Regions from separate parts of the Streptomyces sp. NBC_01257 genome, predicted to be linked through region 2. Evidence: predicted binding sites of a transcription regulator. Region 2 holds the regulator's gene; the other holds the start of a gene.
What was found. The regulator HspR, encoded in region 2, represses chaperone genes until heat shock. The targets are predictions, from matches to a motif close to TTGAGNNNNNNNNNCTCAA.
Positions count from the first base shown of each region.

Region 1: a site for HspR is predicted at 7,539-7,557, ahead of lon (endopeptidase La). Genes of this name have one in related genera too.

Region 1 is NZ_CP108472.1:6,161,752-6,177,208, reverse strand. It holds gene OG408_RS27040 (sensor histidine kinase) at 1-1,260, opposite strand, end outside; gene OG408_RS27035 (hypothetical protein) at 1,625-2,410, shown strand; gene OG408_RS27030 (MarR family winged helix-turn-helix transcriptional regulator) at 2,473-2,970, opposite strand; gene OG408_RS27025 (lysozyme) at 3,195-4,034, shown strand; gene OG408_RS27020 (polysaccharide deacetylase family protein) at 4,311-4,991, shown strand; gene lon (endopeptidase La) at 5,090-7,516, opposite strand; gene OG408_RS27010 (cysteine hydrolase family protein) at 7,718-8,302, shown strand; gene OG408_RS27005 (GNAT family N-acetyltransferase) at 8,460-9,209, shown strand; gene OG408_RS27000 (RNA polymerase sigma factor) at 9,287-9,889, shown strand; gene OG408_RS26995 (hypothetical protein) at 9,886-10,803, shown strand; gene OG408_RS26990 (ATP-binding cassette domain-containing protein) at 10,814-11,590, shown strand; gene OG408_RS26985 (hypothetical protein) at 11,587-12,921, shown strand; gene OG408_RS26980 (hypothetical protein) at 12,918-13,550, shown strand; gene OG408_RS26975 (spermidine synthase) at 13,653-14,345, shown strand; gene OG408_RS26970 (response regulator transcription factor) at 14,580-15,317, shown strand; gene OG408_RS26965 (HAMP domain-containing sensor histidine kinase) at 15,314-15,457, shown strand, end outside.
Region 2 is NZ_CP108472.1:4,326,080-4,341,536, forward strand. It holds gene OG408_RS18530 (polyamine aminopropyltransferase) at 1-593, opposite strand, end outside; gene OG408_RS18535 (DUF2617 family protein) at 678-1,202, opposite strand; gene OG408_RS18540 (hypothetical protein) at 1,560-1,853, opposite strand; gene OG408_RS18545 (pyridoxal phosphate-dependent aminotransferase) at 1,992-3,170, shown strand; gene OG408_RS18550 (YbjN domain-containing protein) at 3,237-3,797, opposite strand; gene clpB (ATP-dependent chaperone ClpB) at 3,939-6,533, opposite strand; gene OG408_RS18560 (pyridoxamine 5'-phosphate oxidase family protein) at 6,722-7,126, shown strand; gene OG408_RS18565 (hypothetical protein) at 7,163-8,050, opposite strand; gene OG408_RS18570 ((2Fe-2S)-binding protein) at 8,247-8,567, opposite strand; gene OG408_RS18575 (helix-turn-helix transcriptional regulator) at 9,053-9,901, shown strand; gene OG408_RS18580 (helix-turn-helix transcriptional regulator) at 10,083-11,063, shown strand; gene OG408_RS18585 (helix-turn-helix transcriptional regulator) at 11,060-12,070, shown strand; gene OG408_RS18590 (heat shock protein transcriptional repressor HspR) at 12,101-12,547, opposite strand; gene dnaJ (molecular chaperone DnaJ) at 12,549-13,739, opposite strand; gene grpE (nucleotide exchange factor GrpE) at 13,863-14,513, opposite strand; gene dnaK (molecular chaperone DnaK) at 14,510-15,457, opposite strand, start outside.

The DNA.
Region 1 (15,457 bases), 1.8 Mb from region 2:
CAGGGCGTTGATGGAGCGGACGACCTGGGCGAACTCGTCGTTGCGGCCGGTGTAGCGGACCGGTTCGGCCGACTCGGGTTCCGCGGCGAGGCGGCCGGCGCCGATGCGCAGGACGGCGAGCGGCTGGGTGAGGGTGCGGGCCACGGCGGTGGAGACGCCGACGGCGATGAGCAGGCAGCCGCCGAGGAGGGCGATCCGCAGTTCGAGCGCCGTGACGTCGTCGTCGCGCAGCTGGCCGAGGCGCTGCACCTGGGCGGTGCCGAGGGCGGACTCGACGCCGCGCATCCGGTCGATCCGGGCGGAGAGCGCCGCCTGGAGCTTCTTGCTGCTGGTCTTCTGGTCGGACTCGGAGAGCTCGGGGCGGTCGGTGAGCCCGGCGAGGTACTTCTCGGCGCTGTTGACCTCGGGTCCGGTGACGGTGGTGGCCAGCTTGTCGCGGGCGGTGGCGCCGGCGGACTGGTCGAAGGAGGCCAGTGCGGAGAGTTCGCCGACCCGGGCCTGCTGGGCGGCGCCGCTCAGCGCGTCACGGGTGCGGTCCTCCTTGGTCTCGCCCTCGTCCTGGGGCTGGACGGGCAGGCCGGTGAACGGGTCGGTCTGCGGGGCGGCCGGCTCCTTGCGGGGGACGGCGAGGGCGGCGAGCAGCAGCCCGCGGGTGGCGGAGGCCTGTTCGGTGGCCCGGCCGAGCGCGAGCGGGGTGCGGGCCGCCTCGGCGGCGCGCGGCGGGGTCTTGTCCGCGAGTTCGTTGGCGAGGTCGTGGAGCTTGGAGATGACCTCGGTGTACGCCTGGTGGGCCTCCAGCGCCGTGCCCTTGCCGCCCACGGCGTCCCGCCGCAGCGAGGGGATGGTGGAGAGGTCGCGGCGCAGGTCGGCGGGGGCCGTGTCCCGGATCTCGTCCACCTGCTGGTCGACACGGGCGCTGCGGCTCCCCGCGGCGGAGCTCGTCCCGCCGGGCTTGCCCTCCCGGCCGGCGGCGATGAACGCGGTGACCTCGTCGCGCTCGTCGGCGAGGGAGTGCGCGAGCGCGATGGCCTGCTGGTTCAGCTCCGCGAGGGTGACCAGCCGCTGCGACTCGGTCAGGTCGGACGAGGCGCTCAGAGCCGCGGGCGCCCCCGCGGCTATGACGGTGATCCCGACGACCGCGACGCCCGCGACGAGCCGGCTGCGGACGCGCACGGTGCGCCCGCTCTCAGCCGGCGCCGAAGGCGCCACCCCGGAACCGTTCTGCTTGCTGCCCTTGCTCCGAGGCCGCTTCTTCTGCACCGGTGCTCGCAATCTTGACTCGTCCGCCCTTGAAGCAGAGGTGACGCACGGTCACGTGAACGAGCGCCCCGACCCCTGGTACGGCTTCTGACCATTCCAGTGCTTTTGAGAGGGGGGCGCGCATCAACCGCTCCGCCACTCGAACGAGTGAACATCACTCCGGAGTTGGCGAACAAGTCTCCCCCCGGGCCCCGGACGGCACACGCGGGCGCCCGGCTGGAACTTCGGGGCAGGCTTTGGCAGGATGCCCGCCCGCACACTCTCCGGAGTGATTCCTTCCGCTCCAGCCGCCCGCCTGACCTGCTGGTACGGGCCAATCCCCGGTCCGTGCAGGCTCCGTGAAGGCGTCGTGCAGACTGACCGCATGCGCATCGAACTCGCCACCGCCCCCGGCACTCCCGGGCGACCGAACGAGGACTGGGCCGCCACCGTCCTGCCCGCCTCCGGCCAGGGTGGGGGGGTCGTACTGCTCGACGGCGTGACCCCGCCACAGGGGGACGACGGTTGTGTGCACTCGGTCCCGTGGTTCACCGCCCGGCTGGGCGGCGCCCTGGTCGAACTGTCGGGTTCGCGGCGGGATCTGACCCTGCGGGAGGTCCTCGCGGAGTCCATCCGGCGCACCGCCGACACGCATCGTTCCCTGTGTGACCTTTCTCACGTGCGTACGCCACAGGCAACTGCCGTCGTGGTGCGTTGGGACGAGGAGGAGATCGAGTACCTGGTGCTGTCCGACTCGGTCCTGCTGTTCGAGTCGCCCGTCGGCACGGTCGGCGCCCTGCTGGACGACCGGCTCGACCGGCTGCCGCCGGGCTCCCTGGCCTCCGAGGCGATCGCCGACGCGCGGGTGCGGAACAAGGAGGGCGGCTTCTTCACCGCCGCCGCCGACCCGGCCGTGGCGGACCGCGCGGTCACGGGGCGGACGCCGCGCGCCGAGGTGCGTGCGGTGGCCGCGCTGACGGACGGGGCGAGCCGCTGGACGGAGATGTTCGGCGAGGGCGACTGGACGGCCTGCTTCCGGGTGCTCCACAAGGAGGGGCCGCAGGGGCTGATCGACCGGGTCCGGGCCCTGGAGGACGCGGACACGGAGCGTAGGCACCTGCGGCGGAGCAAGACCCATGACGACGCGACGGCGGTCTTCGCCCAGCTGTGAGCCGCCGGGCGGGCGCCCTGCCGCCCCCGCGGGCCGGCCGCCCCCGCCTCCCCCGCCCGTGATCAGTCCTCGGCGCGGGCGTTCAGCTGGTGCAGCAGCCGGGCCAGATCCGCCACTTCGGCGCGGTCCCAGTCGGCGAGCTTGCGCACGTAGCGGTCGCGGCGGGCGTCGCGGACGCTGCGGAAGCGGGCGAGGCCCTCGTCGGTGAGGTGGACGAGGAAGGCCCGGCCGTCGGCCGGGTCGGGCTCGCGCGCCACCAGTCCGAGCGTTTCCAGAGCACGCAGTTGACGGCTCATGGTGGCCTTGCCGACACCGAAGTAGGAGGCGAGGTCGGTGGCCCGCTGCCGGCCGGCCGATTCGAGCCGCACGAACAGCCCGTAGGCCGCGGCCTCCAGTTCGGGGTGGACCTCGCGCGCCATCTCGCCGGAGTTCGCCCGGGCACGGCGCAGGAAAACCGCCAACTCCAGCTCCAGGGCCAGAAATTCGTGGTCCACACCACTTCCTCCGCTTGCGCCGGGTTCACTCCCGCTTTCGCTCCCGTGCACGTCAACACCCCTCATGAGCTTTCCCGCCGCTGAAAGTTTCTTTCACCGCTGGTCATCGCCGCAGCTCCGCCAGTATTTCGCAGGAGTAGACCAACGGCACCGTCCTGGCCCTCTTCCGCGACCCGGGTCTACGTGCGTAGCGTCATGCATGGCATGTTCACACCATGGCATGCCGCCAGGGGTGCGCCCGGCGCCCCCTGGGTCAGCAGGTCCCCCCACCGAGGCCTCGGAGGCACGCAATGCCCGTGCACAGATCCGGCTCCAAGACAGCTCGCCGCTCGCGCTTCGCCGCAGCGGGAACTCTGCTCGCAGCTCTCTCCCTCCTCGTCGCCCTGCCCGGCGCCGCGGGCGCGGCCACCGGAGACCCCACGCACCCCGCCCGGGGCACGGCCACGATGGGCATGGGCGTCATCGCCCACGACGGCCAGGGCGGACTGCCCACCAGCCGTGCGGTCCAGACCGAGGGTGTGGACGTCAGCGGTCACCAGAACGCCGTGAACTGGTCGGCGCTCTGGAGCAGCGGCGTCAAGTGGGCCTACGTCAAGGCCTCGGAGGGCACGTACTACACGAACGAGGACTTCACCCAGCAGTACAACGGCTCGTACAACGTCGGGATGATCCGCGGCTCGTACCACTTCGCCACCCCGGACACCACGAGCGGCGCCGTCCAGGCCAACTACTTCGTGGACCACGGCGGCGGCTGGTCCAAGGACGGCAGGACGCTGCCGGGCGTCCTCGACATCGAGTGGAATCCGTACGGGGCGCAGTGCTACGGCAAGACCGCGGCCGGGATGGTCTCCTGGATCCGCGACTTCGTGAACACCTACAAGGCGCGCACCGGACGCGACGCGGTCATCTACACCGCGACCAGCTGGTGGCAGTCCTGCACGGGCAACAGCGCGAGCTTCGGCACCACCAACCCGCTCTGGGTGGCCCGTTACAACACCACGGTCGGCACGCTCCCGGCCGGCTGGGGCTTCTACACGATCTGGCAGTACACCTCGACCGGCCCCACGGTCGGCGACCACAACCACTTCAACGGCGCCCTCGACCGCGTACAGGCACTGGCCAACGGCTGACCGCCCCCCGCCGGCAGCCGCCCGGCCCTTCCGTCCTTCCCCGCAGAGCCCGGTGACGCACCCAGTCGCCGGGCTCTGTCCCGTACGCCCCACCAGCACGGACACCCCCTATACATAGCGTGTATACGCACTATGTATAGTCCTTGCAGTTCGCACATAAGTGCGGTGTAAGCCATGAGGGAGTGACCTGCCGTGCCCAGTAGGACGAAGTCGATCGGTACGGGGTTGGCCGTCGCTCTTGTGACGGCGCTCACGCTGACGCTGAGCGGCTGCTCGATGGAGACCACGGCCCCCGGATCCGCCCGCGGCGACGCCGGCTCCGACGCCAAGGGCTCGTTCGGCCCGGTGGACTGCCGCGAGGCCAAGTGCATCGCCCTGACCTTCGACGCGGGCCCGGCCGAGGACACCCCCCACCTGCTGGACATCCTCAAGAAGGAGAAGGTCCACGCGACCTTCTTCCTGCTGGGCAAGAACCATGTGAAGAAGCACCCCGAGACCGTCCGCCGCATCGAGGCCGAAGGGCACGAGGTGGCCAACCACACCTGGTCGCACGAGATCCTGACGGACAAGAAGCCCGCCGAGATACGCGCCGAGCTGGAGAAGACGCAGGACGCGATCGAGGCGATCACCGGCAAGAAGCCGCGGCTGATGCGCCCGCCCCAGGGCCGGACCGACGACACCGTCTCCGGGATCAGCAAGGACCTCGGCCTGTCGCAGATCCTGTGGAGCGCCACCGCCAAGGACTACTCGACGACTGACTCCGCGCTGATCAAGAAGCGGATACTCGACCAGGCGAGCAGGGACGGCATCATCCTGCTGCACGACATCTACAAGGGCTCGGTCCCCGCCGTGCCGGGCATCATCCACGAGCTGAAGAAGCGCGGCTACACCTTCGTGACCGTGCCCCAGCTGATGGCCCCGGCCGAGCCGGTCCCCGGGACCATCTACCGCCCCTGAGCCCGCCGGACACGCGGAACGGCCCGCCTCCCCGCGAGGGGGGACGGGCCGTCCGTACCGGCCGTGTCCGCAGTGCCGCGTCCGTCACGCCGTGACAGCTACGCCGCGGCCGGGATCCTTCGCTCCGCCGGTGCCGAGGCCGGCGCCAGGGCGATCTCCAGCACCTGGCGGACGTCCGTGACCGGGTGGACCTCCAGCGTGTCCAGCACCTCGGCGGGGACGTCGTCCAGATCGGCCTCGTTGCGCTGGGGGATCACCACGGTGGTGATGCCCGCGCGGTGCGCGGCCAGCAGCTTCTGCTTCAGGCCGCCGATCGGCAGCACCCGGCCGGTCAGCGACACCTCGCCGGTCATCGCCACATCCGTGCGGACCAGCCGCCCGGAGAGCAGCGAGGCCAGCGCGGTCGTCAGGGTGATGCCCGCGCTCGGGCCGTCCTTGGGGACCGCGCCCGCCGGGAAGTGGATGTGCACGCCCCGGTCCTTGAGGTCGGCGACCGGCAGTTCGAGCTCCGCGCCGTGCGAGCGCAGGAAGCTCAGCGCGATCTGCGCGGACTCCTTCATGACGTCGCCGAGCTGACCGGTGAGGGTCAGTCCGGACGCCCCGGTCTCCGGATCGGCGAGCGACGCCTCCACGAAGAGGACGTCACCGCCCGCCCCGGTGACCGCGAGCCCGGTGGCCACGCCCGGCACCGCGGTGCGGCGCTCGGCCGGGTCCTGGGCGGACTCGGGGACGTGGTGCGGCCGGCCGATGAGCCCGCGCAGGTCCTCGTCGGTCACCGTGAACGGCAGTTCCCGGTCACCGAGCTCGTGCTGGGCCGCGACCTTGCGCAGCAGCCGGGCGACGGCCCGCTCCAGGTTCCGGACCCCGGCCTCCCTCGTGTACTCGCCGGCCAGCTTCCGCAGCGCCGACTCGTCGAGAGCGACCTCGTCCTTCTCCAGGCCGGCCCGCTCCAGCTGGCGCGGGAGCAGGTGGTCGCGGGCGATGACGACCTTCTCGTCCTCGGTGTAGCCGTCGAGCCTGACCAGTTCCATCCGGTCGAGCAGCGCCTCCGGGATGGCTTCGAGCACATTCGCGGTGGCCAGGAAGACGACGTCGCTGAGGTCGAGTTCAACCTCCAGGTAGTGGTCGCGGAAGGTGTGGTTCTGCGCCGGGTCGAGCACTTCGAGCAGCGCCGCCGCCGGGTCGCCCCGGAAGTCGGAGCCGACCTTGTCGATCTCGTCGAGGAGGACGACCGGGTTCATCGAACCGGCCTCCTTGATGGCGCGGACGATGCGTCCGGGGAGCGCGCCGACGTACGTGCGCCGGTGGCCGCGGATCTCCGCCTCGTCCCGGACACCGCCGAGCGCGACGCGGACGAACTTGCGCCCCATGGCGTGCGCCACGGATTCACCGAGCGAGGTCTTGCCGACCCCGGGCGGGCCGACGAGGGCCAGCACGGCTCCCCCGCGACGCCCGCCGACCACTCCCAGTCCGCGGTCGGCACGCCGCTTGCGCACCGCGAGGTACTCGGTGATGCGCTCCTTCACGTCCTGCAGGCCGGCGTGTTCGGCGTCGAGGATCTCCTGGGCGCCCCTGATGTCGTAGGCGTCCTCGGTCCGCTCGGTCCACGGGAGTTCGAGGACGGTGTCCAGCCAGGTCCTGATCCAGGAGCCCTCGGGGCTCTGGTCGGAGGACCGTTCCAGCTTGTCGACCTCCTTGAGCGCGGCCTCGCGGACGTGCTCGGGGAGGTCGGCGGCCTCGACGCGCGACCGGTAGTCGTCGGACTCGTCGCCGGCACCGGGTTCACCGTTGAGCTCGGAGAGCTCCTTGCGCACGGCGTCGAGCTGGCGCCGCAGCAGGAACTCGCGCTGCTGCTTGTCGACGCCCTCCTGGACGTCCTTGGCGATCGACTCGGCGACGTCCTGTTCGGCGAGGTGCTCGCCGAGCCACTGGACGGCGAGCTTCAGCCGGGCGACCGGTTCCGCGGTCTCCAGCAGCTGCACCTTCTGGGCGATGCTGAGGAAGGGGGAGTATCCGGAGTTGTCGGCGAGCGCGGAGACGTCCTCGATCTGCTGGACCCGGTCCACGACCTGCCAGGCGCCGCGCTTCTTCAGCCAGCTGGTGGCGAGCGCCTTGTACTCCTTGACCAGCTCGGCGACGGCTCCGGGGAGGGGCTCGGGGACGGAGACGTCGACCCGGGTCCCTTCCACCCAGAGCGCGGCACCGGGACCACTGGTCCCGGCCCCGATCCGCACCCGTCCGCGGCCGCGGATGAGGGCGCCGGGATCGCCGTCGGACAGCCGGCCGACCTGCTCGACCGTGCCGATGACACCGATCCCGGTGTACGAGCCGTCGACGCGCGGAACGAGCAGCACCTCGGGCTTGCCACCGCCCTCGCCCGCCGCGGCCTGGGCGGCCTCGACGGCGGCACGGACCTCGGCGTCGGACAGATCGAGCGGAACCACCATTCCGGGCAGCACGACCTCGTCATCGAGCGGCAGCACAGGCAGGGTCAGCGGTGTGACGACGTTGGACTCAGTAGCCATGATCTCCCCTTCAGCACTCAAGTTGAGCTATGAAGACTCAATGCTCGTGAGCCGCTCAATGTTCCCCGGGGTGCGTTCGCTGTGAGCGATCGCGGTACGGGCGAGGCTGTCGCCGTGTGCCCCGTGCAACGCCGGCGACGGCCGGCATAGTCCCGCCGAAATTCCGTGGAGGACGGCGGCGGGGCCGGAGAGGATGACCCCATGACCGATGCCGCGCCCCCTTCGCACGCCCTGCTCGTCGTGGACGTCCAGAAGGCCGGGGTGACCGGCGGCCGGGCGGTTCCCGGCGCGGCCGGGCTGCTCGACCGGACGGCTGACCTGATCGCGCGGGCGCGCCGGGCCGGCGCCCTGGTCGTGCACCTCCAGAACGACGGTGCGCCCGGCCCGGACGACGAGCCGCACACCCCGGGCTGGGCGCTCCACCTCCCCGTCGAGGCCGGCCCGACGGAGTTCGTGATCCGCAAGACCAGGGACGACGGCTTCGCGCAGACGTCGCTGGGCTCCCTGCTGAGCGGGGCCGGCGTCGAGGCGGTCACTGTGTGCGGCGTGATGTCGGAGATGTGCGTCCAGGCGACGGCCCGCACGGCCCTGGCCCTCGGCTACCGGGTCGTCCTGCCCCACGACGCCCATGCGACGCAGGACATCCCGGCCGCGCCGGGGATCAGTGCGGCGGTCCCGGCCGCGGTGGTGTCACGGGTCGCCGCCTGGGCCATCAGCGGGGACGCCGAGGTCACCGTCCCGGCGGCGGACGTGAGGTTCGCGGCGCCGCGGACCGGGGCGCGCTGAGACCGTCACGAGCCGCCCGGAGCCCGGAAAAGCGCTTGCGCCGCCTCGTACGCTCTCTGCTGTGACCAAAGCGACCGAAACCCCGTTGCCCGAAGCCTCGTCGACCGATGCATCCTCGTCCGGCCCCGCCGGCCTGCTCCAGGCCTACGACGAGAACATGCGCGGTGCGCCCCCGAATCCGCCCGAGGGCGTCCACTACGAGGGGGACGGCGAACTGCTGCGCGTCGTGGGCCAGTTCCGCGGCTTCGTGACCACGCCCCGGGACGTGGGGGTGCGCGGGGCCGAGCTCGACGAGCTGATCGCCCGGCAGCGCGACCACTTCGCCGCACGCGGCGAGGCCGTGGAGTGGAAGACCCGCGGCCACGACCTGCCGGCCGACCTGACCGACCGTCTGCGCGCCGCGGGCTTCGTCCCCGAGGAGCGGGAGGCGGTCCTCATCGGCCGCGCGGAGGAGATGGCCGCCGACCCGGTGCTGCCGGACGGTGTGACGATCCGGCAGGTCACCGCCGAAGCCGATCTGCGGCGCATCGCCGTCGTGGAGTCGGAGATCTGGGGCGAGGACTGGAGCTGGCTGGGCGACGACCTGATGGCCCGGGTCGCCACCGCCCCCGACGAGATCGCCGTCTTCGTCGCCGAGGCCGGCGACGAGGTCGTCTCCGCGGCCTGGCTGGTCTTCCGTACGGGTACGGAGTTCGCCGGACTGTGGGGCGGCTCGACCCTGGCCGCGTGGCGGGGCCGCGGGATCTACCGCGCCCTGGTCGCCACCCGCGCGAGGCTGGCCGTCGCCCGCGGAAGCCGCTACCTCCAGGTCGACGCCTCCGACGACAGCGCCCCGATCCTGCGCCGGCTCGGCTTCCACGCCGTGACCACGACGACGCCGTACGTCTGGACACCGCCGCAGTCCTGAACGGCCGGGGCCGCCCGGGCGGCGCCTTCTCGCGCCGTGCGTGAACCGAGTGGCGTCCGGCCTCCGATAGAGAGGGTGTGAGCCACTTGCGCCCCTCGGGGGACGACCGGAACGACGAGGCGCTGCTGCGTGCCGTCGCCCAGGGGGACACGACGGCCCTGGCCGCCCTGTACGACCGGCACGCCGGATGGCTGCTGGCCCGGCTGAACCGCCGCTGTGCGGACGCCGAGACCGTACGGGAGGTGCTCCAGGACACCTTCGTCACGGCCTGGCGCTCCGCCGGTGCGCACCGGGGTGCCGAGGCCGGCGGCTGGCTCTGGGTGATCGCCGCGCGCCGGCTGGTCGACGCGCGGCGGAGCCGGGCCAGGACGGAGCGGGTGGCGCAGGCCGAGCACGCGGGCGGGGCGGAGTGGGCGGCCGACGTGCCGTCCGCCGAGGACCGGGTGCTGGCGGGCCTGGAGTACGGCGACGTGGGTGCCGCGCTCGACCGGATCTCGCCGGAACTCCGGGAGGTCCTGCGGGCGACGGTCATCGACGGGCTGACGACCCGGGAGGCCGCCGGGCTGCTCGGCATACCGGAGGGCACGGTCAAGACCCGTGCCCTGCGGGCCCGGCGCGAACTGCGGGCCGCGCTGGACCGGCTGGTCGTGGAGAGCGGACCGCTGGGAGGCATCGCATGACGGCCTGGCACGTGGCAGACGAACTGGCCCTGCGGTACGCGGCGGGCACCGCCGCCGAGACCGAGGCCTGGTCCCTGGAGAAGCACGTCGAGTCCTGTGCACGCTGCGCGGACCGGGTGTCGGGGGCGGTGTGCGGCCGGGGGGACGCGCTGCCGCTGCTGGAGGGGGTCAGGGCGGCGGTGCTCGCCGCCGCGGCCGCGGAACCGGTGCGCTCGCGGGGGCGCGCGCCGGGGTGGGGGGCCCTGCGCACGTGGGGGCGTGCGCGGGGGCGGGGGGCCGCCACCCGGGTCGGGCGGGTGCTGTGGGCCGCCGGGCCCGCCCTGCGGGGGGCGTGGGCGGCGGCGCTGGTGCTGGTGGCACTCGGCGCCGTCGCCCTCGCGTACGGGGGCGGGCTCGGCGGCTCGGTGCGGCCGCTGCTCCTCGTCGTCGCCCCGGTGCTGCCGCTCGCCGGGGTCGGTCTCTCGTACGGCCGTTCCGCCGACCCGATGCACGAGATCACCGCGACGACTCCGGGCGGCGGGCTGCGGCTGCTGCTGATCAGGACGGCCGCGGTGCTCGCGGTGACCGTCCCGGTGCTGACGCTCGCCTGGGCCGTACTGCCCGCATCGGCCGGGGGGCCGGGGGCCGTGGCGTGGCTGCTGCCCGGGCTGGCCATGACGCTGGGCGCGCTGGCGCTCGGCTCGTACGTCGGCTGCCGCACCGGGGCCTCCTCCATCGCCGCGTGCTGGGCCGCCGCCGTCGCCGTACCGGCCTTCGGGATGTCGCCCTCGCCGGCCGCCGAGACGGCGCGGCTGGCCGCCCGGTACTTCGCGGGGCCCGCCGCACAGGGCGGCTGGGCGTTGGCGGCCGTGTGCTGCGCCGGGCTGCTGGCCCTGCGCCGCCGATCCTTCGACCACCTGGAGACGACGTCGTGAGCGTGAGCGTATGAACAGCACCGTCAGGGTCTCGGGGCTGACGGTCCGGCATCGCCGTACGACCGCCCTGGACGGGATCGATCTCGGCTTCGGCCCCGGGGTGCACGGGCTGCTCGGGCCGAACGGGGCGGGCAAGACGTCGCTGATCAGGGTGGTGTCCACGGCCACCGCTCCCACCTCCGGCCGGATCGAGCTGCTGGGCGACGAGGTGGGAGCGTCGGCGGATCACCGCCGTCGTGCGGCGGTCCGGCGCAGGCTGGGCTACCTGCCCCAGGAGTTCGGCTACTACCCGGGCTTCACCGTCCGCGAGTTCGTCGCCTATGTGGCGTGGCTGAAGGAGATGGACGGCTCCGTGATCGCGGGCGCGGTGGAGCGTGCGGTGGACCGGGTGGGTCTGACGGACCGGATCGACGTCCGGATGAAGACCCTGTCCGGCGGCATGGTGCGGCGCGTGGGCATCGCGCAGGCGATCGTCAACGAACCGGAGCTGCTGCTGCTCGACGAGCCGACCGCGGGTCTGGACCCGGAGCAGCGGGTGGAGTTCCGTGCGCTGATGCGGGAACTCGGCGAGCGCGCCACGGTCATCCTCTCCACGCACCTCGTCGAGGACGTGGTCACGGCCTGCGCGGACGTGACGCTCGTCGAGGCGGGCCGCATCGCGTACCGGGGGACGACGGCCGAGCTGGCGGCCCTCGGGGGCGAGGGGGACCGGCTCGACGGCAGCCCCGCCGAGCGGGGCTACACCGCAGCTCTGCACAGCCACCGGGCGACGGCGGCCGCCCGATGACGACGACCGGCACCCTGGCCGCCGAACAGGAGAACTCCCCCGGTCCCCGCCGCACCCGCCCGCCCGCCGCGTACCGCCCGACGCTCCTCGCGCTGCGGACCGAACTGCGCCGCGGCATCGCGCCGTGGACCGGTGGCTGCGTGGTACTCATGCTCGGCGTCACCATGGCGGCCAAGGCCGATACCTGGCAGGGCGGCTGGGGCGAGGCCCAGGGCTACCTGCACTCCGCCGCCACCCTGCTCACCGGTCCGCTGGTGGCGGCCGCCTCCTGCCGGCAGGGCGCCCGCGACCACCGGCGCTCGACCGCCGGACTCTGGAGCACCACCCCACGCGCCCGGTCGACGCGGGTCGCGGTGGCCGCGCTGCCGATCGCGCTGTGGGCGGTCGCCGGGTATCTGGTCGTGTTCGCCGGCTCGCTGGTGGCCACCTGGCCGTACGCCGGGGGCGGCAGCCCCTTTCCCTCCGTGGCCGTCGCGGACTGCGCCTTCCTGCTGGCCGTCGGGCCGGTGGGTTTCGTCGTCGGCCAGCGGTGCCGGTGGCGGCTGGCCGCGCCCGCCCTCGCCGTCGTGCTGTACCTCGTCCTCGGTGTGCCTGACTACTACGACTCCTCGGCGCAGTACCTCGATCCGGCCATGCAGTACGCGCTGGAGAGGACGCTGCCGGTGTGGTGGTTCGCCCCGGCGATGGCGGCGTGGACCTGCGGCCTCGCCCTGGCCGCGCTGATCGCCCATGCGGCCAGGCGCAGGTTCCTCGCCGTCGTGCCGCTCGCCGTGGCGGCCGCGGTCGCCCCGCTGATCACGCACGCCGGCCCCGACCTGCTGCGGGAGGACCCGGCCGCCTCCCGGCCCGTCTGCGCGGACGGCACCCCGCGGCTCTGCCTGACCGAGTACGACGAGTCGCTGCTGCCGCAGGTCTCACGGGCGCTGTCCGGACTGTTCGGGCGGCTGGACGGGGTGCCGGGCGCTCCGGCCCGCTATGTGGACCAGGAACCCCTGGACGGTTCCACCGAGGTCCGGGTGCCGACGCCGTACGTCGGCGGGTACCTCCTGCGCGGGCGGCTTCAGCACCCGGAGGACTTCGTCTGGCAGGTGACCTACGGGGTGGTGAACCGGGAGTGCCCCGACACCCTCCACACCGACCGCGTCATGGCGACCGACGAAGCCGTCAGGGGCTGGCTCGCCGGTCCCGACGCCGCCCGGTACTTCGGCACCGAGCGGACCCCTCAGCTCCGCCGGCTCGAAGCCATGCCCGCCTCCGAGCGCCGCGTCTGGCTCGGCCGCTTTCTGGCCACGCGCACGAGCTGCACCCCGTCGGAGGTGCCCGTCCTGTGAGCCCCGCCGCCACGCCGCGTTCCGCGCTCCGGCCCGGGCTGCCGGTCCTCTATGTCCGGTCCCGCGGCCTCCCCCGCACCGCCGCCGCCCTGGCCGGCGTCGTGCTCCTCGCCGCCTGGGCCGCGGCCCGGCTGGAGGACCGTTTCGGCCACACGGGACGCGTCCCGGTCCTCGTGCTGGCCCCGCTGCTGGTGTCGGCCGCGATCGGCACCAGCCTGTACGCCGCTGCCGACGAGCTCGACCGGACCGCGGTGCGCCGCTGGTGGCCGCGGCGGCTGCTGCATCTGCTCGCCCTCACCGGGCCGGCCGCGGCGGCGCTCGCCCTGGCCGTCCCCGGACATCCCGAGGCTTTCGGCGCCCCGGGCATGATCCGCAACGTGCTCGGCGCGACCGGGGTGGCGGCCGCCTCCGCCGCGCTGACCGGCGCCCGGCTGAGCTGGCTGCCGATGACGGTCTACGGCGGCGCGGTGTACCTGGCCGCGCCGCGCACCCCCGGCGGCGCGGCCTCCGTCTGGGCCTGGCCGATGCAGCCGGGGCCGCAGACCGGGGCGTGGCTGGTGGCGTCGGCGGCGTACGCGGCGGGGGCCGTGCTGTTCGCCGTACGCGGTCCGCGTCCCGAACGCGGCTGACCCCGTCCGATCAGGGGCGGATCAGCCAAACCGCTGGCCCGGCCGCCACCGGCGGGCCAGGATGACGGTGACACCGACCCACCTGCACCGGAGACCAGCGCCATGTCCCACACCTTCGGCCCCGACGCCCTCGCCCCCGTCACCCTGGACCGCCGTGAGGGACCGTACGGGGAGGTCGTCCTGCGCAGGCGTGGTGACGACTTCGAGATCATCGCCAACGGGTGCTTCCTGATGGACACGTCGGACGGGCGCTCCGAGCGGCTGCTGATCGATGCCGCGCTCGCCGCACTGCCCGCCGGTCGGCGGGAGCCCGCGGTGCTGATCGGCGGGCTCGGTGTCGGGTTCTCGCTCGTCCGGGCCGCCGCCGAACCGCGCTGGGGGCGGATCGTGGTCGCCGAGCGGGAGCAGGCCATCGTCGACTGGCACCGGGGCGGGCCGCTGGCCGGGCTCTCGGCGGCGGCGCTCGCCGATCCGCGGACCGCGGTCCTGACGACGGACCTCGTCGCGTACCTCGGTTCGACTACGGACCGTTACGACGCACTGTGTCTGGACATCGACAACGGACCGGACTGGACCGTCACCGAGGACAACGGGAATCTGTACTCCCCCGCCGGTCTCGCCGACTGCCGGGCCCGGCTGACGCCGGGCGGAGTGCTCGCGGTGTGGTCCGCACAGCCGTCCGCCGAGTTCGAACAAGCTCTGCGGAATGCCGGATTCCGGGGGGTTCGGACCGAAGAAGTAGGTGTTGCCCGAGGTGTGCCGGACGTGGTCCATCTCGCAATTCGAGCGGACTGAGATTCCCCCGCCGGGTATGCGAGCCCCGGGACGCCCGGGGGCCAAGTGCCACAAGAGCGACACTCCGCCACTTCCGTTCGCCCGTCCCGCCCCCGCACCCTTGCACCCTGCGTAGCCGGAAGCCGTCCGCTGCCTTTACGCTGCTGACCGATAGCGGGATCACCCACGAAATTCACGAGCGAAAACCGTACGTCCGGGGGAATGTCCTCCGTGAGAACGGGCAGGGGCGGGGCGATGGAACAGACACACACCACCCACACAGGTGTCGCGGCCACCCCGGGCGCGCAGCGCCGCGTGCTGGTGGTCGAGGACGATGCCACGATCGTCGATGCCATTTCCGCCCGCTTGCGGGCCGAGGGCTTCCTGGTGCAGACCGCGCTCGACGGCCCGGCGGCCGTGGACGCGGCCGAGGCCTGGCAGCCGGATCTGATGGTGCTCGACATCATGCTTCCCGGCTTCGACGGCCTGGAGGTCTGCCGGCGTGTGCAGGCCCAGCGCCCGGTGCCGGTGCTGATGCTGACCGCCCGGGACGACGAGACGGACATGCTGGTCGGACTCGGCGTCGGCGCCGACGACTACATGACCAAGCCGTTCTCGATGCGTGAGCTGGCGGCCCGGGTCCATGTCCTGCTGCGCCGGGTGGAGCGGGCCGCGCTGGCCGCGGTGACGCCCCGCAGCGGCATACTGCGCCTCGGTGAGCTGGAGATCGATCACGCGCAGCGCCGGGTGCGGGTCCGTGCGGACGACGTCCATCTGACGCCGACCGAGTTCGACCTGCTGGTCTGCCTGGCCAACACGCCGCGCGCGGTGCTCTCCCGTGAGCAGCTGCTGGCGGAGGTCTGGGACTGGGCGGACGCCTCGGGCACCCGTACCGTCGACAGCCACATCAAGGCCCTGCGCCGCAAGATCGGCGCGGAGCGGATCCGTACCGTGCACGGCGTCGGCTACGCCCTGGAGACCCCCGCGCCATGACCGGTCCCGTGCGGGGGCTGCGGCCGTTCTCCATCAAGGCCAAGCTGGGCACGCTCGTGGTCGTCTCGGTGTTCATCACGACCGGGCTGCTCATGGTGGCCCTGCGGACGCGCACCGAGCTGAGGTTCATCACGGTCTTC
Region 2 (15,457 bases):
CCGCCCGCCGCCGCGTTGACCGCCCCGGTGAACAGCGCACCGGTGAGCTGTCCGAGCATCGGCAGCAGCAGGAACGGGAAGGCCAGGCCCCCGACCAGCGCGCCCACGTAGTCGGCGGCGAAGAGGTCGGCCACCGCCCCGCCCGCGTCCTGCCGGTCCACCCGCTGGATCAGCGTCATCAGCAGCGGGATCTCCGCACCGATCAGGATCCCGATCGCCAGCGAGAACCCGACCAGCGCGTACTGCGACTCCCCGATCCAGGCGAACGACGCGTAGAGCACCAGTGCGGAGAAGCCGCCGACCAGGGCGAGCGCCGCCTCGATCAGCCCGAAGCCGACCGCGGCGCGGCCGCGTAAACGTTTCGCGAGCAGCGAGCCGATACCCATGGCGAACACCATCACGGACAGCACGACGGACGCCTGGGTGACGGAGTCGCCGATCAGATAGGAGGCGAGCGCGACCAGTTCGAGCTCGTACACCAGCCCACAGGCGGCGCAGATGAAGACAGCGGCCAGCACGAGGTACCGGCCGGTCCTCGGTCGCACGGGGAGCCGCGCCGCGCCCCCTCGCAGCGACACCTGCTGGTCGATCATGCCGCGAACGCTACGTCACGGAAACGTCGTCGCTTGTCACCCACAAGGGTGTAATCGGTGCACTCACAACGGAGTTGACCCCGGTCACAGCGCTGCGGCCGCCGGCATCCGCACCCCCACCCGGGTCCGTGTCACCACCAGCCGGCCCTCCTGCGGATACGCGTGCCAGGTACGCCAGCGCACCTGGCCCTCGGTCCGCTGGGCGAGCATGGCGGTGAAGGCGTGCGGGCTCCCCGGGAAGGTCCCGGCCAGTCCGTGCGGGTGGTCGGCGACGAGCGCCAGCAGTTCCTGGGCACGTCCCGCGAAGGAGCCCGCGCCGAGCGTCTCGACGCGCGCCGCGAACTCGTACTCCCATTCCCCGAGCCGCTTGGAGACGCCGAGGGGCAGCGGGGTGCTGCTGCCGGGGATGCAGGCGACGGTTTCGGAACAGCTGCCGTTCTCCTCCTCCAGGAGTACCTGGTGGGAGGCGCCGAGCAGGCGCAACTGCAGTTCGGCGCCACCGAGATGGAGGTCGAGCACGGCCAGCGCCGGGAGCGGTTCACGCCCCAGCGCCCAGGCCAGATCGGCGGCACGGGTGTCGGAATAGGCCGTATGGAGGGTCGTGAGCATGGGTCGGCTCCGCAAAACACACATGGACACGTGGACAGGGGGCGCCCCGACGTGATGCACGTGGGAGGTGGGAAGCGCCCGATCAGGTCCAACTGGGGTCCGAGGGCTGAATGTTCTCTCAACCGAGGGAATCACGAACTACGCCGTAGTCGCAGCGTTTTTGCCCAACTTGGCGTGGTTTCCATCCCCTCGGGGGCCTCCCGGTTCAGGTGTTCACCGGGAACACGACGCGCGTCCCGAAGAAAAGTGGCCCGGCGGGACTCAGGTGACCCCTGAGGGCCTCCCCCGTCCCGCCGGGCCTCCTCGCGGGCACCGGACCGTACTGTCCCGGCCCGGCCGCGGACCAGCTGCCCCGTGTCAGCTGCCTCCGCCGCATCCGCCCCCGCCACCGCACGACGAACCGCCGCCGCACGAAGAACCCCCGCCACACGAGTGGCCGCCGGAGTGACCGCCCGAGTGGCCGCCGCTGCCGCCGCCGCAGGACGAGCCGCCGCCCCCGCCGGCCCACCAGCTCCCCCCGCCGGCCGCACCGGCGGCGCCGCGCCGCTTGCCCCGGCCCAGCGGCTTCCCCCGGCTTCCGGCGCCCGCCATCATCACGACGAGGAGCACGACCCCCACGACCACCAGCACCCCGATGAACAGTCCCTTCACGGACCTCACGTCCTTCCGTTCCCCCGAAGCGAGGCCCCCCGCTCCGCACCGATTCCTGCGTGCAGGGGGGATTCCCCCGCCCCCGTGAGGCCAAAGCAGACTTGAGCAACTCCAGAGCTTCCGCGCAGGATGGCGGTCATGACACAGGGACGACCGCTGCTCAACCGCCGCCTCGCCGAGTTCGGCACGACGATCTTCGCGGAGATGTCCGCGCTGGCCGTCCGCACCGGCGCCATCAACCTCGGCCAGGGCTTCCCGGACACCGACGGCCCCGAGGAGGTCCGCGAGGCCGCGGTCCGCGCCCTGCGCGCCGGGCACGGCAACCAGTACCCACCGGGGCCCGGCGTCCCCGAACTGCGTACCGCGATCACCGGCCACCAGCAGCGCCGCTACGCCCTGGCGTACGACCCCGACACCGAGGTCCTGGTCACCGCGGGCGCCACCGAGGCCATCGCGGCGGCCCTGCTGGCGCTCCTGGAGCCGGGGGACGAGGTCATCGCCCTGGAGCCGTACTACGACTCGTACGCCGCCTGCATCGCCATGGCGGGCGCCACCCGCGTCCCCGTCACCCTGCACCCCGAGCCGTCGGCCGGCAGCTACCGGCTCGACCTCGACGAACTGCGCGCGGCCGTGACCCCCCGCACCCGGCTGCTGCTGCTCAACACCCCGCACAACCCCACCGGCACCGTCCTGACCCGCGAGGAGCTGTCGGCGATCGCCGCTCTGGCGTGCGAACGCGATCTCCTCGTGGTCACCGACGAGGTGTACGAGCACCTGGTCTTCGAGGGCGAACACCTGCCGCTCGCCTCGTTCCCCGGCATGCGCGAGCGCACGGTGACCATCAGCTCGGCCGGCAAGACGTTCTCGTTCACCGGCTGGAAGGTCGGCTGGATCACCGCGAGCCCGGAGCTGGTGGCGGCGGTGCGCTCGGCGAAGCAGTTCCTGACGTACGTCTCCGCGGGGCCGTTCCAGTACGCGGTCGCCGAGGCCCTGCGCCTGCCCGACAGCTACTTCGACACGCTGCGCGCGGATCTGCGGGCCAAGCGGGACCTGCTGAGCACCGGGCTCGCGGAGGCCGGTTTCGAGGTCTACCGCCCTGCGGGCACGTACTTCGTCACCACGGACATCCGCCCGCTGGACCCCGCAGGCGACGGCTTCGCGTTCTGCCGCTCGCTGCCGGAGCGCTGCGGTGTCGTGGCCGTCCCGAACGCGGTCTTCTACGACCACCGGGAGCAGGGCGCGCCCTTCGTCCGCTTCGCGTTCTGCAAGCGGACCGAGGTGCTGGAGGAGGCCGTCTCCCGGCTCAAGGGGCTGTGAAAGAGCCCGGTGGGGGGCGGTCCGGCCGGACCGCTCCCCACCGGGCTCTCGTGGGACTGACCGGGCTCAGGCCTCGGGAGCGTCCTGCTCCGCGCCTTCCGCCTTCTCCTCGGCCGGCGCCAGGCCGAGCCGCTCCAGCAGCCACTTGTCGAACTCGATGGAGGCGCGCACCCAGCTGACCGTCGAGGAGACGAAGTGCTCCAGGGCGACGCCGGTGCCGATGAGCATCTGCGCCTCACCGATCAGCCGGACCGAGGTGCCGGTGTCCTCGGCGCCTTCCTCGGGCTCGTGGGTGTGCGTGTAGACCTTGGGCCACAGGGTGCGGCGGTTCCAGTCGTCGATCGCGTCGAGGAGGACCGGGCGCTGGTCCGTGTCGTGCGGGCGGTCGTAGAACGTACGGACCGAGAAGACCTGCTGCTCGCCCTCGCCACGGAACATGAAGTACGTGCGGAATTCTTCCCACGGCGCCGCGAGGTCGCCCTCGTCGTCGACGACGTACTTCAGCTCCATCTGCTCCAGGAGCTGCTTGACGAGGTCCTGGTCAGGGACGACGGGGCCCTCCGGTCCTGCCGCCTGCGGTTCGGGCTGGCCCCCGAAGTTAGGAATCGAGGACGGATCGATGCTCACCGTAATTTCCCTTCGTGCGGTTGGCTGCCATCCTCTCCCATGCCGGGCGGGGCATGGCAAGCCCGGACGGCCCCGATCCGCCACAAGCTGATATCCAGCCGGCGGGGACCGGGGCCGCGGGTCGCGGAACAGGTGCTCCGGTCAGCTCGCCGCGCCGACGATCAGACCGTCGCCGGCCCGGTCCACGCGGACCGTGTCGCCGTCCGTGATCTCGCCCGCGAGGATCTCCTTGGCGAGCCGGTCGCCGATCGCCGTCTGGATGAGGCGGCGCAGCGGCCGGGCACCGTAGGCCGGGTCGTTGCCCTCCTCCGCCAGCCAGGCCAGGGCGGCCGGGGTGACGTCGAGGGTGAGCTGCCGGTCGGCGAGCCGCTTGGCGAGCCGGTCGATCTGGAGCCCCGCGATGTGGGCGAGCTCGTCGCCTGACAGCGCGGAGAAGACCACGAGGTCGTCGAGCCGGTTGAGGAATTCCGGCTTGAACGAGGCCCGTACGACATTCATGACCTGCTGCTTCTTCTCCTCGGGCTTGGTCAGGGGGTCGACCAGGTACTGGCTGCCGAGGTTGGACGTCAGGATCAGGATCGTGTTGCGGAAATCAACCGTCCGGCCCTGTCCGTCGGTGAGCCGGCCGTCGTCGAGGACCTGGAGCAGGATGTCGAAGACCTCGGGGTGGGCCTTCTCGACCTCGTCCAGCAGGACCACGCTGTACGGGCGGCGGCGGACCGCCTCCGTCAGCTGGCCGCCCTCCTCGTAGCCGACGTACCCGGGCGGGGCACCGACCAGCCGGGCCACGCTGTGCTTCTCGCCGTACTCGCTCATGTCGATGCGGACCATGGCCCGCTCGTCGTCGAAGAGGAAGTCGGCGAGGGCCTTCGCCAGCTCGGTCTTGCCGACGCCGGTGGGGCCGAGGAAGAGGAACGATCCGGTGGGCCGGTCGGGGTCGGCGATACCGGCCCGGGTGCGGCGTACCGCGTCCGAGACGGCCTGCACGGCCTCGGTCTGCCCGATGAGGCGCCGGCCCAGCTCCTCCTCCATGCGCAGCAGCTTCTGGGTCTCGCCCTCCAGGAGCCGGCCGGCCGGGATGCCGGTCCAGGCGCCGACGACATCGGCGATGTCGTCCGGCCCGACCTCTTCCTTGACCAGGGTCTCCTTGGGCTCCTTCGCCGCTTCCTGCTCGGCCTCGGCGGCCTCGGCCAGCTCGCGCTCCAGGCCGGGGATCTCCCCGTACAGCAGCTTGGACGCGGTGTCGAAGTCGCCGTCGCGCTGGGCGCGTTCGGCCTGTCCGCGCAGGTCGTCGAGGCGTTCCTTCAGCTCACCGACGCGGTTGAGGCCCTGCTTCTCCTTCTCCCAGCGGGCGTTGAGACCGCGCAGCTCCTCCTCCTTGTCGGCGAGGTCGCGGCGCAGCTTCTCCAGTCGCTGCTTGGAGGCGGTGTCGGTCTCGTTCTTGAGGGCCAGCTCCTCCATGTGCAACCGGTCGACGGAGCGCTGGAGTTCGTCGATCTCGACGGGCGAGGAGTCGATCTCCATGCGCAGCCGGGAGGCCGCCTCGTCGACGAGGTCGATGGCCTTGTCAGGGAGGAAGCGCGAGGTGATGTAGCGGTCGGAGAGCGTGGCGGCGGCGACCAGGGAGGAGTCCGCGATCTGCACCTTGTGGTGGGCCTCGTAGCGGCCCTTGAGCCCGCGCAGGATCGCGATGGTGTCCTCGACGGACGGCTCCGCCACCAGCACCTGCTGGAAGCGGCGCTCCAGGGCGGGGTCCTTCTCGATCCGCTCGCGGTACTCGTCGAGCGTGGTGGCGCCGACCATCCGCAGCTCACCGCGGGCCAGCATGGGCTTGAGCATGTTGCCCGCGTCCATGGCGGAGTCGCCGCCGGCACCCGCGCCGACGACGGTGTGCAGCTCGTCGATGAAGGTGATGATCTGGCCGTCGCTCTCCTTGATCTCGGAGAGGACGGTCTTCAGGCGCTCCTCGAACTCGCCGCGGTACTTCGCCCCCGCGACCATCGCGCCGAGGTCGAGGGAGACCAGCCGCTTGTTCTTCAGGCTCTCCGGGACGTCGCCCTTGACGATGCGCTGGGCGAGCCCCTCGACGACGGCCGTCTTGCCGACGCCGGGCTCACCGATGAGCACCGGGTTGTTCTTGGTGCGGCGGGACAGCACCTGGACGACGCGGCGGATCTCCTGGTCGCGCCCGATGACCGGGTCGAGCTTGCCCTCGCGCGCGGCCGCCGTGAAGTCCGTACCGAATTTCTCCAGGGCCTTGTACTGGCCCTCCGGGTCCGGAGTGGTCACCCGGCGCCCTCCCCTGCTCTTCTCGAACGCGTCCAGCAGCCTCTTCGCGCTGGCACCCTGCCCGTCGAGGATCTCACCGGCCCGGCCGCCCTCGGCCGCGATACCGATGAGCAGGTGCTCGGTGGAGATGAAGTCGTCGCCGAGCTCCTTCGCGCGCTGCGCGGCGTCGGAGATGACGGCGAGCAGTTCGCGGTTGGGCTGCGGCGGGGCGACGGTCGAGCCGGTCACGCTGGGCTGCGCGCCCAGGAGCCGCTCGGTCTCGGTGCGTACGGCGATCTGGTCCGCGTCCACGGCGGCCAGCAGATCGACGAGATTCTCGTTGTCCTCGCCCGACAGCAGCGCGAGCAGCAGATGTCCCGGGGTCAGATCGGGGTGCCCGTCCTTCACGGCCCTGCTGGTGGCCGCGTTGATGGCGTCCCGGCTCCTGTTGGTCAGCTCGGCGTCCACGTGCGCTTTCTCCTCCTTGCGGTGACTGGTCCGTCCTCACTACTGACACGATCAACGTGCACAAAGTTGAGTCTATTCCACTCAAGGCAAAAAGGGGCAGCCCCTCACGGACCCACACTGTCCGAGTGAACCGGCCGGTCCGGCCGCCCGCCACCGCAGCGCGGCCCGGTGCTGCCTACGCTGACCCCATGGCAGTCGACGTACGTGATCCCGGCCCGGAGTACCTCGCCTTCTGGCGCGAGTCCCACCTCTGCACCCTCACCACCCCCCGCCCCGACGGCACCCCGCACGTGGTGCCGGTCTGCGTGACGTACGACCCCGAGGCCGGTCTCGCCCGCATCATCACCAACAGGAACAGCCGCAAGGTCGCCAACATCCTGGCCGCGGGCCCGGACGGCGCCCGCGTCGCCGCCTGTCAGGTCCACCGGAGGCGCTGGGCGACCCTGGAGGGCGTCGCCAGGGTCCGCACGGAGCAGGACAGGGTCGACGAGGCGGTACGCCGTCACACGGAGCGCTACGAGCGCACGCCGTCGCCCAATCCGGACCGCGTCGTCATCGAGATCACCCTGGACCGGGCGCTCGGCCGGGGCTGACCGCACCGCCCCTGAGCGCCGGCACCGCGCCCGCCCTCACTTGCCGCCCTTCGCCCACGGCTTGCGGGGCGGCACGGGCGGCGGCGCCATCGGCGCGGGCGCCGCGGCCTGGGCCGGGAGGGGAGCCGCGACCGCGTCCTCCTCCTCGACGGGCGGGAGCCCCTGCGGGAAGCCCGCCTCGGGAGCGACCACACACCCGTCGACGGCGACGGACAGCCCCTCCAGCGCGGCGGCGTGCAGCGCCTCCCGCAGGGCGCGCGGCGCCTCGGCCCGCATCGCGGCCTTCTCCGGGTCGGCGCCGCCGAAGTCCGCCGCGAAGTCGGCGAGGACGCGCCCGACGACTTCGGTGCCGCGCCGGCTGCGCCACATCACCCAGCCCAGGTAGACGCTCGACCCGTAGGCGAACACCGAGAGGTACGCGACGTAGCTCCCGTCCCGCAGCACCATCCGGTGGGTCACCCGGGGGTGCGCGCCCGCCGTGCGGATGCGCCGGAACACCGGCTCGACGGGCAGCCGGCGCTCCCGCACGGCCCTCGCGATCCCGGCGTACGCCGATTCGGCGCGCTGCTCCTCCTCGGCCTCGCCGTCCAGCAGCACCCGCCACTCCCCGACCGGCTCGGCGGTCCTCGACGCCAGGAACACCGCGACGAAGGCGATCATGGCGATCTGCAGACCGATCCCCATGATCCCGAGACCGCTCTGCGGATCACCGGCCAGGGTGATGAGCCCGACGAAGCAGAAGAGGAGCAGCACGCCGAACGCCACCGCGGCCGCCCTCAGCCACAGGGACAGAAAGACCTTCCCCCGCACCGCGTCGTCGAAGGAGACCTCCACCTCGCGATGGAGCAGCGACGCGACGGCACGGGCGGCTTCGCCGTCGTCTCCGCGCCGGCCCGGCAGTTCTTCGACCTCGTGTCCGCTCATGAATGCCCCTTGGGGGTGGCAGGGCGGAGCATGGAGGACCGTGCCCCCACCCACACAGACGGCGAACTTCGACACCTTCTGTGCCGCTCCGACCGGAATGTCTCCGGGAGTAGCACAACGGCGCCACCGTGTTCAGGTCACGGTGGCGCCGTTGTGTGGGGGAGTGTCTGAGCGACGTGGAACGACGGGGGATCGCTCAGGCACTGCGGGGGGTGGCGGCGATGGTCTCGGGTTCGAACAACTGGTGGTCACGCTGTGCGAGGTTCACGAAAATCATGTCGTACCGGATGGTGCAGCGGACGGGCTGCGGTGCTCCACGCGGCTTGCGGAGGCACCGGTAGGCGCGCAGTTCCCCGTCGTCCTCGCGGGCGACGACGACGGGATCACCGAACAGAGTGACCATCAACGAATCACCACGATGGGGGAGTGCCGTGACGAGGTCGATGAAATGCCACCCTGAGCGGTAAGCGGTCGCCATCTCGCGTCTGAAGGTCCGGTCGTCCGGCGGGGTGGTCATGTCAGGAGCCCGCCGAAGTCGGCGTGAAGGACCACGTGATGTCACCCTTGGCATCCTTCGGCGCAACGCCGCCCCACGTGATGTCACCGGCGGGGATTGCCGCGACGTGACTCGATGCCGAGGGAGCGCCCCCCCACGTAATGTCCGTGGCACCCAGCACGCCGTAGGCCAAGGCCCCCGCAAACGCAGTGGCAAGCACCGAGCGAAGCATTCGCTTATACATTTCGGCTTCGTCCTCACTTGATGGGTCATCTCCCCCGCACGTAAGACGATGTCTCACCCAAGGACGCGAACACCACTGGGTCGATGCATCATGTTCCTGCTGGTTCAAGAACATGGGGGGTGGAGATATGGCCACAAGTAGACCCAATACCGGACATCCTCATGGGATCACCGACCTGTGCGAAGCAGGGCAGCGCCTTTACGCCAGTGCACTGCGATCCGGACGAATACCTCGCTCAGACGTGGCACCCGCACCCTGCCTGATGGACTTCGCCCTGCTGCACCCGGACCCCGACGACCCCGAGTGGCTCCGTCCCGTGCCGCCGTCGGCCGCGCTCGCCCAGCGTCTCCACCCCATCGAGCGGGAGATCCAGGACCGGCGCAGACGCTCCCTCGAACTGGCCGAATCCTTCGAACCGTTCATGGACATCAGCGCTCAGGACGCGCCGACCACGCACGCCATCACCGTGCTGGAAGGCAACGCCAGAATCAATGCCGCCATCGATGTCGCAACGGCAGAGTGCACCACCGAAGTACTCACCATCCAGCCGGGCGGTGGTCGCAGCGAGCTCATTCTGAGCAAGGGCGTCGAACGCGGACAGGCCGTGATCGACCGCGGCGTCAGCATCCGCACGCTCTATCAGCACACCGTCCGGCACCATCACGGAACGTACGCCTACGCCGAACGCCTGGCGGAGGGAAAGGTCGAGATCCGCACCCTCGAAGAACTCGTCGAGCGCATGCTCGTCTTCGACCACACGGTGGCCTTCATCCCGGCACAGGAAGATGGCGAAGTGGCACTGGAGTTGCGCCACCCGGGGCTCGTCGCATACCTGACCAGGGTCTTCGAACAACTCTGGCAGCGCGCCACCCCACTCCTCGAAGACGTGCGGTACGACCCCACCCCCGAAGGCATCAGCGGTGTCCAGCGCTCCATCGCACAACTCCTCGTAGAGGGACACGTCGACGACTCGATAGCCCGGCGCCTCGGCATGAACGTGCGCACCTGCCGGACTCATATCGCCAAACTCAACGCCGCCCTCGGCACCAAGAGCCGGGCGCAACTCGGCTATCTGATCGCCCGGTCAGGAATCCTGGAACAGGACTCCTGACCGGCCGGCACCCAAAGTCCCCACCCCCGGGCCGGGGGCACCGCCACGCAAGGGGGAGAGCATGGCCGTGCCCTGGATCAGCCGGGAGAGTTCCCGGCTCCCCCGACACGTCAACACTCCCTCGGTCGCTAGGGTTTCACCACCGTCATCTTGTTGCACTGCAAAGAATGGGGGGGTCCAGATGGGCACGGAAACGGGCATACCAGATCACCCGCACAGCGACTTCGAACTGTGCGAGCCGGCAATCCGGCTCTACTCCGAATCCCTGCGCCGAGGGCGTCTCCCACGAGCCGAGGTCGCACCGGCCCCCTGCCTCATCGAGATGGCACTGCTCCACCCGGACCCGCGTGATCCGGCGATGCTGCGCCCGGCAACACCTTCGGCCGTGCTCGCCCATCTGCTGCAGCCCATCACGCGCAACGTCCATGAACAGGTACGCCGCAGCGCCGCACTGGTCGAGTCCCTGGCACCCTTGGCGGCCATCGCGAGCGAGGACCCCAACCTCTCCATCACCGTGCTCGAAGGCAAACGGCTGATCGACTCCGCCCTGCACGAGGCGGCTGCCGCCGCCGAAACGGAGGTCCTGACCGCTCAGCCGGGCGGTCACCGATCACCCGAGCAGATCGAGCAGGGACTCGCCAACGGCCTGTCAGCTGTGGAAAGAGGTGCCAGGCTCCGCCACATCTACCAGCACCCGGCCCGCTACAGCGCCCCCGTCCGGAACTACCTGGAGCAGATGCCGCCAGGGCAGGTACAGGTCAGAACGATGGAGCTGACCATCGACCGGCTCATCATCTTCGACCACGCGGTGGCGTTCATCCCCGCGACGGCCGACCGCGATGTGGCTCTCCAGATCCGGCATCCGGCACTGGTCCGCTACCTGGTACAGGTGTACGAAGTCCTGTGGGCGCAGGCAACCCCGATCGCCGAACACCTGCAGACGGCCGCCCCAGGCACTCCCGTCACCGCCGTCCAGCACAGCATCGCCCGCCTCCTCGTCGAGGGACACCACGACGAGGCAGTGGCACGGAAGCTGGGCTTCAGCGTCCGCACCTGCCGCACCCACATCGCCAAGCTGATGCAGACCCTCGACGCCACCAGCCGCACCCACCTCGGCGCCCTCCTCGTCCAGTCCGGCATCGCCGGAGGCACCCAGGCATGACGGCGCCGCCCGTGCACGAACACAGCGACCGCGGACTGTGCGACGCGGCTGTCAGCCTCTACGCCGAAGCACTGGGCAAAGGCAGCCTCGCCCGGTCAGCCACCGAAGCAACGCCCTGTCTCGTCGATACGGCGCTCCTCCTGCCCGACCCGCACGACAGCGGGCTCCTGCGCCCCGTACCGCATTCGGTGGCCCTCGCCCGCCTGCTGGGCCCCCTGGCCCAGGGCCTGGTGGACCAGGTCCGGGCCTCCGACCTGCTGGCGAGGGCGCTGGTACCGCTGACGTCCTTCGGTGACGCCCCGCATCGCAGCATCGACGTCATCGTCGGGCCACCGGCCATCCAGGCGGGCATCGCCCGTTCACTGAGTGAGACACACGCCGAGATCCTGACGATTCAGCCCGGCAGCACGCGGTCGCCCGAAGAGCTCCGGACAGCGCTGGCCGGCACCCTGCCCACTGTTGAGCGAGATGTCCGGCTGCGCCACATCTACCAGCACTCCGCGCGCTACAGCCCCGCGCTCAAGGCGTACATGGGCCAACTGCCAAGCAGCCTCCTCCAGGTACGCACCATGGAGCAGGTCGTCGACCGCCTCCTCATCTTCGACCGCAAGGTGGCCTACCTCCCGGCCAGCCCCGACCGCAGCGCCGCCCTGGAGATCCGCCACCCCGCACTCGTCGGCTTCCTGGCCGGGATCTACGAGACGCTGTGGGAAGGGGCCACCCCGTTCACCCAGCAGCTCCCCACCACGCTGCCCGGCGTCCCGGTCACCGCCGTCCAGCACAGCATCGCGCGCCTCCTGATCGAGGGAAAACAGGACGAGGCCGTCGCCCGCACCCTCGGCATCAGCGTCCGCACCTGCCGCGCCCACATCGCCAAGCTCATGCAGATCCTCGGCGCCACCAGCCGCACCCACCTCGGCGCCCTGCTCGTCCGCTCAGGCATCGCCGAGCCCGTGCCGCCGGTCACGACGACGGAGAAGCCCGCCGCCCCTGACGTTCCGGGATGACGGGCTTCTCCGTGGCGGGGACGAATCCCCTCAGTCCTTCGGCCTCTTCGGCCGCCAGACCACCAGGGCGCTGGTCTGCTGCACGTCCTGGTAGGGCACCAGGTCGCGCCGGTACGAGGCGTGGACCTGCGCCTCGCGCTGCTGCAGCGCCGCATCGGCCCCGTCGACGGCCGCCGAGAGCTCGGCGATCCGCTGCTGGAGGGCCGCGACCTGGTTCTCCAGCTCGATGATGCGCTTGATACCGGCCAGGTTGATGCCCTCGTCCTGCGACAACTGCTGCACGGTGCGCAGCAGTTCGATGTCACGGGCCGAGTAGCGCCGGCCGCGCCCGGCCGTGCGGTCGGGCGAGACCAGGCCGAGGCGGTCGTACTGGCGCAGCGTCTGCGGATGCAGGCCCGAGAGCTGGGCCGCGATCGAGATCACGTACACCGGGGATTCATCGGTCAGTTGGTACGGATTACGTCTCCGGCCGTCCACCTCAAGCTCCCTTCGCTGCCTGGAACAGCTCCGCCCGCGGGTCCTGGTCCGCGGTCGCCTTCCGGTAGGTCTCCAGGGCCTCCCGGGCCTCGGGGCCCAGGTCCGTGGGGACCGTCACCTCGACGGTGACGAGCAGGTCGCCGCGGGTGCCGTCCTTGCGGACCGCGCCCTTGCCGCGGGCCCGCATGGTGCGCCCGCCGGGCGTACCGGCCGGAAGCTTCAGGGTGACCGGCGGTCCGCCGAGCGTGGGCACCTTCACCTCGCCGCCGAGCGCCGCCTCCGTGAAGGTGACGGGCACGGTGACCGTGAGGTTGTCGCCCTTGCGGCCGAAGACCGGGTGGGCGTCGACGTGGACGACGACGTAGAGGTCGCCGGCCGGTCCGCCGCGCTCGCCCTGGGTGCCCTTGCCGCGCAGCCGGATCCGCTGGCCGTCGGAGACGCCCGCCGGAATCCTGACCTGCATGGTGCGGGACGACTTCGCCCGGCCGCTGCCCTTGCAGACGTCGCAGGGGTCCTGGGCGATGAGGCCCCGGCCCTTGCAGTCCACGCAGGGATCGGTGAGCGAGAACCCGCCGCCGCTGCCGCGCGAGACCTGTCCGGTGCCGACGCAGGTGGGGCAGACCCTCGGGGTGCCGTTCTTGTCGCCGGTGCCGGAGCACGCCTTGCAGGGCGCCTGGCTGGACATCCGCAGCGGGACCGTGGCCCCGTCGACCGCCTCGGTGAAGCTGAGCGTCACCTCGGACTCGATGTCCTGGCCGCGGCGCGGCTGCACGCGTGTGCCTGCGCCGCCTCCGCCGCGGTTGAAGAGGCCGCCGAAGACGTCTCCCAGACCGCCGCCGCCGAAACCGCCGGCACCGCCGCCCTGGCCGCCGCCCGGGGCGCCTCCGAAGAGGTCTCCGAGGTCGAAGTTGAAGTTGCCCTGGGCCCCGCCGGGTCCGGCGCGGAACCCGCCGTTGCCGAAGAGGGCGCGGGCCTCGTCGTACTCCTTACGCTTCTTGGTGTCACCGAGGACGTCGTTCGCCTCGGAGATCTCCTTGAAGCGCTCCTCCGCCTTGTCGTCGCCCTTGTTGGCGTCCGGGTGGAACTCGCGGGCGAGCTTCCGGTACGCCTTCTTGATCTCGGCGTCGGTGGCGTCCTTCGGGACGCCGAGAACCTTGTAGTAGTCCTTCTCGACGAAGTCCTTCGTACTCATCGACGTCCCTCCTTCCGGACGACCGGCCGGGGGCCTCCCGTACGGATCAGGCCGGTGTGCGGCGTGCTCCGTACGCGAGGCCCGGTGGCCGGGCGATGTACTGCCAGGTGGTCGGACAGAATGTCAGACCTCCTCGCCGCCACCGCTCTCCTCGTCGTCTGTCTTCTCTTCCTTCGCGGTCGCGGGTGCCGCCCCCGGCTGGGGTTCGGCCACCGCCACCCGCGCGGGACGGATGGTGCGCTCGCCGATCCGGTACCCAGGCTGCAGGATCGCCACGCAGGTGTCCTCGGTGACGTCCGGCGCATACGAGTGCATCAGGGCCTCGTGGATCGTCGGGTCGAAGGGCTCGCCCTCCTTGCCGAACTGCTGCAGTCCGAGCTTGGCGACGACCGTCTCCAGCGATTCGGCCACCGACTTGAACCCGCCCACGAGCTCACCGTGCTCACGGGCCCGGCCGACGTCGTCGAGCACGGGCAGGAGCTCGGACAGGAGACCCGCGACAGCGATCTCCTTGACCGTGACCCGGTCCCGCTCCACACGGCGGCGGTAGTTCTGGTACTCGGCCTGGAGCCGCTGGAGGTCGCCCGTGCGCTCGGAGAGCGCCGTGCGGACCTGGTCCAGCTGAGCGGTCAGACCGGCTGTCAGGTTCGCGTCCCCGGCCGGGGCCGCCTCCTCCTCCGAAGAGGGGGTGGCGGCCTTCGGCTCGGCGTCGTCAGGGGTGGCGCCGGAGGGGACGTCGGGCTTCTCCTCGAAGCCCGGAGTCTCCTCGGTCACGCCGCACCGCCCTTGGAGTCCTTCTCGTCGTCGACGATCTCGGCGTCGACGACATCGTCCTGGGCGTCGGCCTGGGCCTGCTCGGCACCCGGCTGGCCCTCGGCCTGCGGTCCGCCCTCGGCCTGGGCGTTGGCGTACATCGCCTGGCCCAGCTTCTGGGAGACGGCCGCGACCTTCTCGGTGGCCGTGCGGATCTCGGCGGTGTCCTCGCCCTTGAGCTTCTCCTTCAGCTCGGTGAGCGCGGTCTCCACCTCCGTCTTCACGTCACCGGGGACCTTGTCCTCGTTGTCCTTGAGGAACTTCTCCGTCTGGTAGACGAGCTGCTCGCCCTGGTTACGGGACTCGGCGGCCTCGCGACGGCGGTGGTCCTCGTCCGCGTACTGCTCGGCCTCTTCGCGCATCCGGTTGACCTCGTCCTTCGGCAGCGAGGAGCCACCGGTGACGGTCATCTTCTGCTCCTTGCCGGTGCCGAGGTCCTTGGCAGCGACGTGCATGATGCCGTTGGCGTCGATGTCGAACGCGACCTCGATCTGCGGCACACCGCGCGGGGCCGGCGGCAGACCGGTCAGCTCGAACATCCCGAGCTTCTTGTTGTACGCCGCGATCTCGCGCTCGCCCTGGTAGACCTGGATCTGCACGGACGGCTGGTTGTCCTCGGCCGTCGTGAAGATCTCGGAGCGCTTGGTCGGGATCGTGGTGTTGCGCTCGATGAGCTTGGTCATGATCCCTCCCTTGGTCTCGATACCGAGGGACAGCGGGGTGACGTCGAGGAGCAGGACGTCCTTGACCTCGCCCTTGAGGACACCGGCCTGGAGCGAGGCGCCGATGGCGACGACCTCGTCCGGGTTCACACCCTTGTTGGCGTCCTGGCCGCCCGTGAGCTCCTTGACGAGCTCGGCGACGGCCGGCATACGGGTCGAGCCACCGACGAGAACGACGTGGTC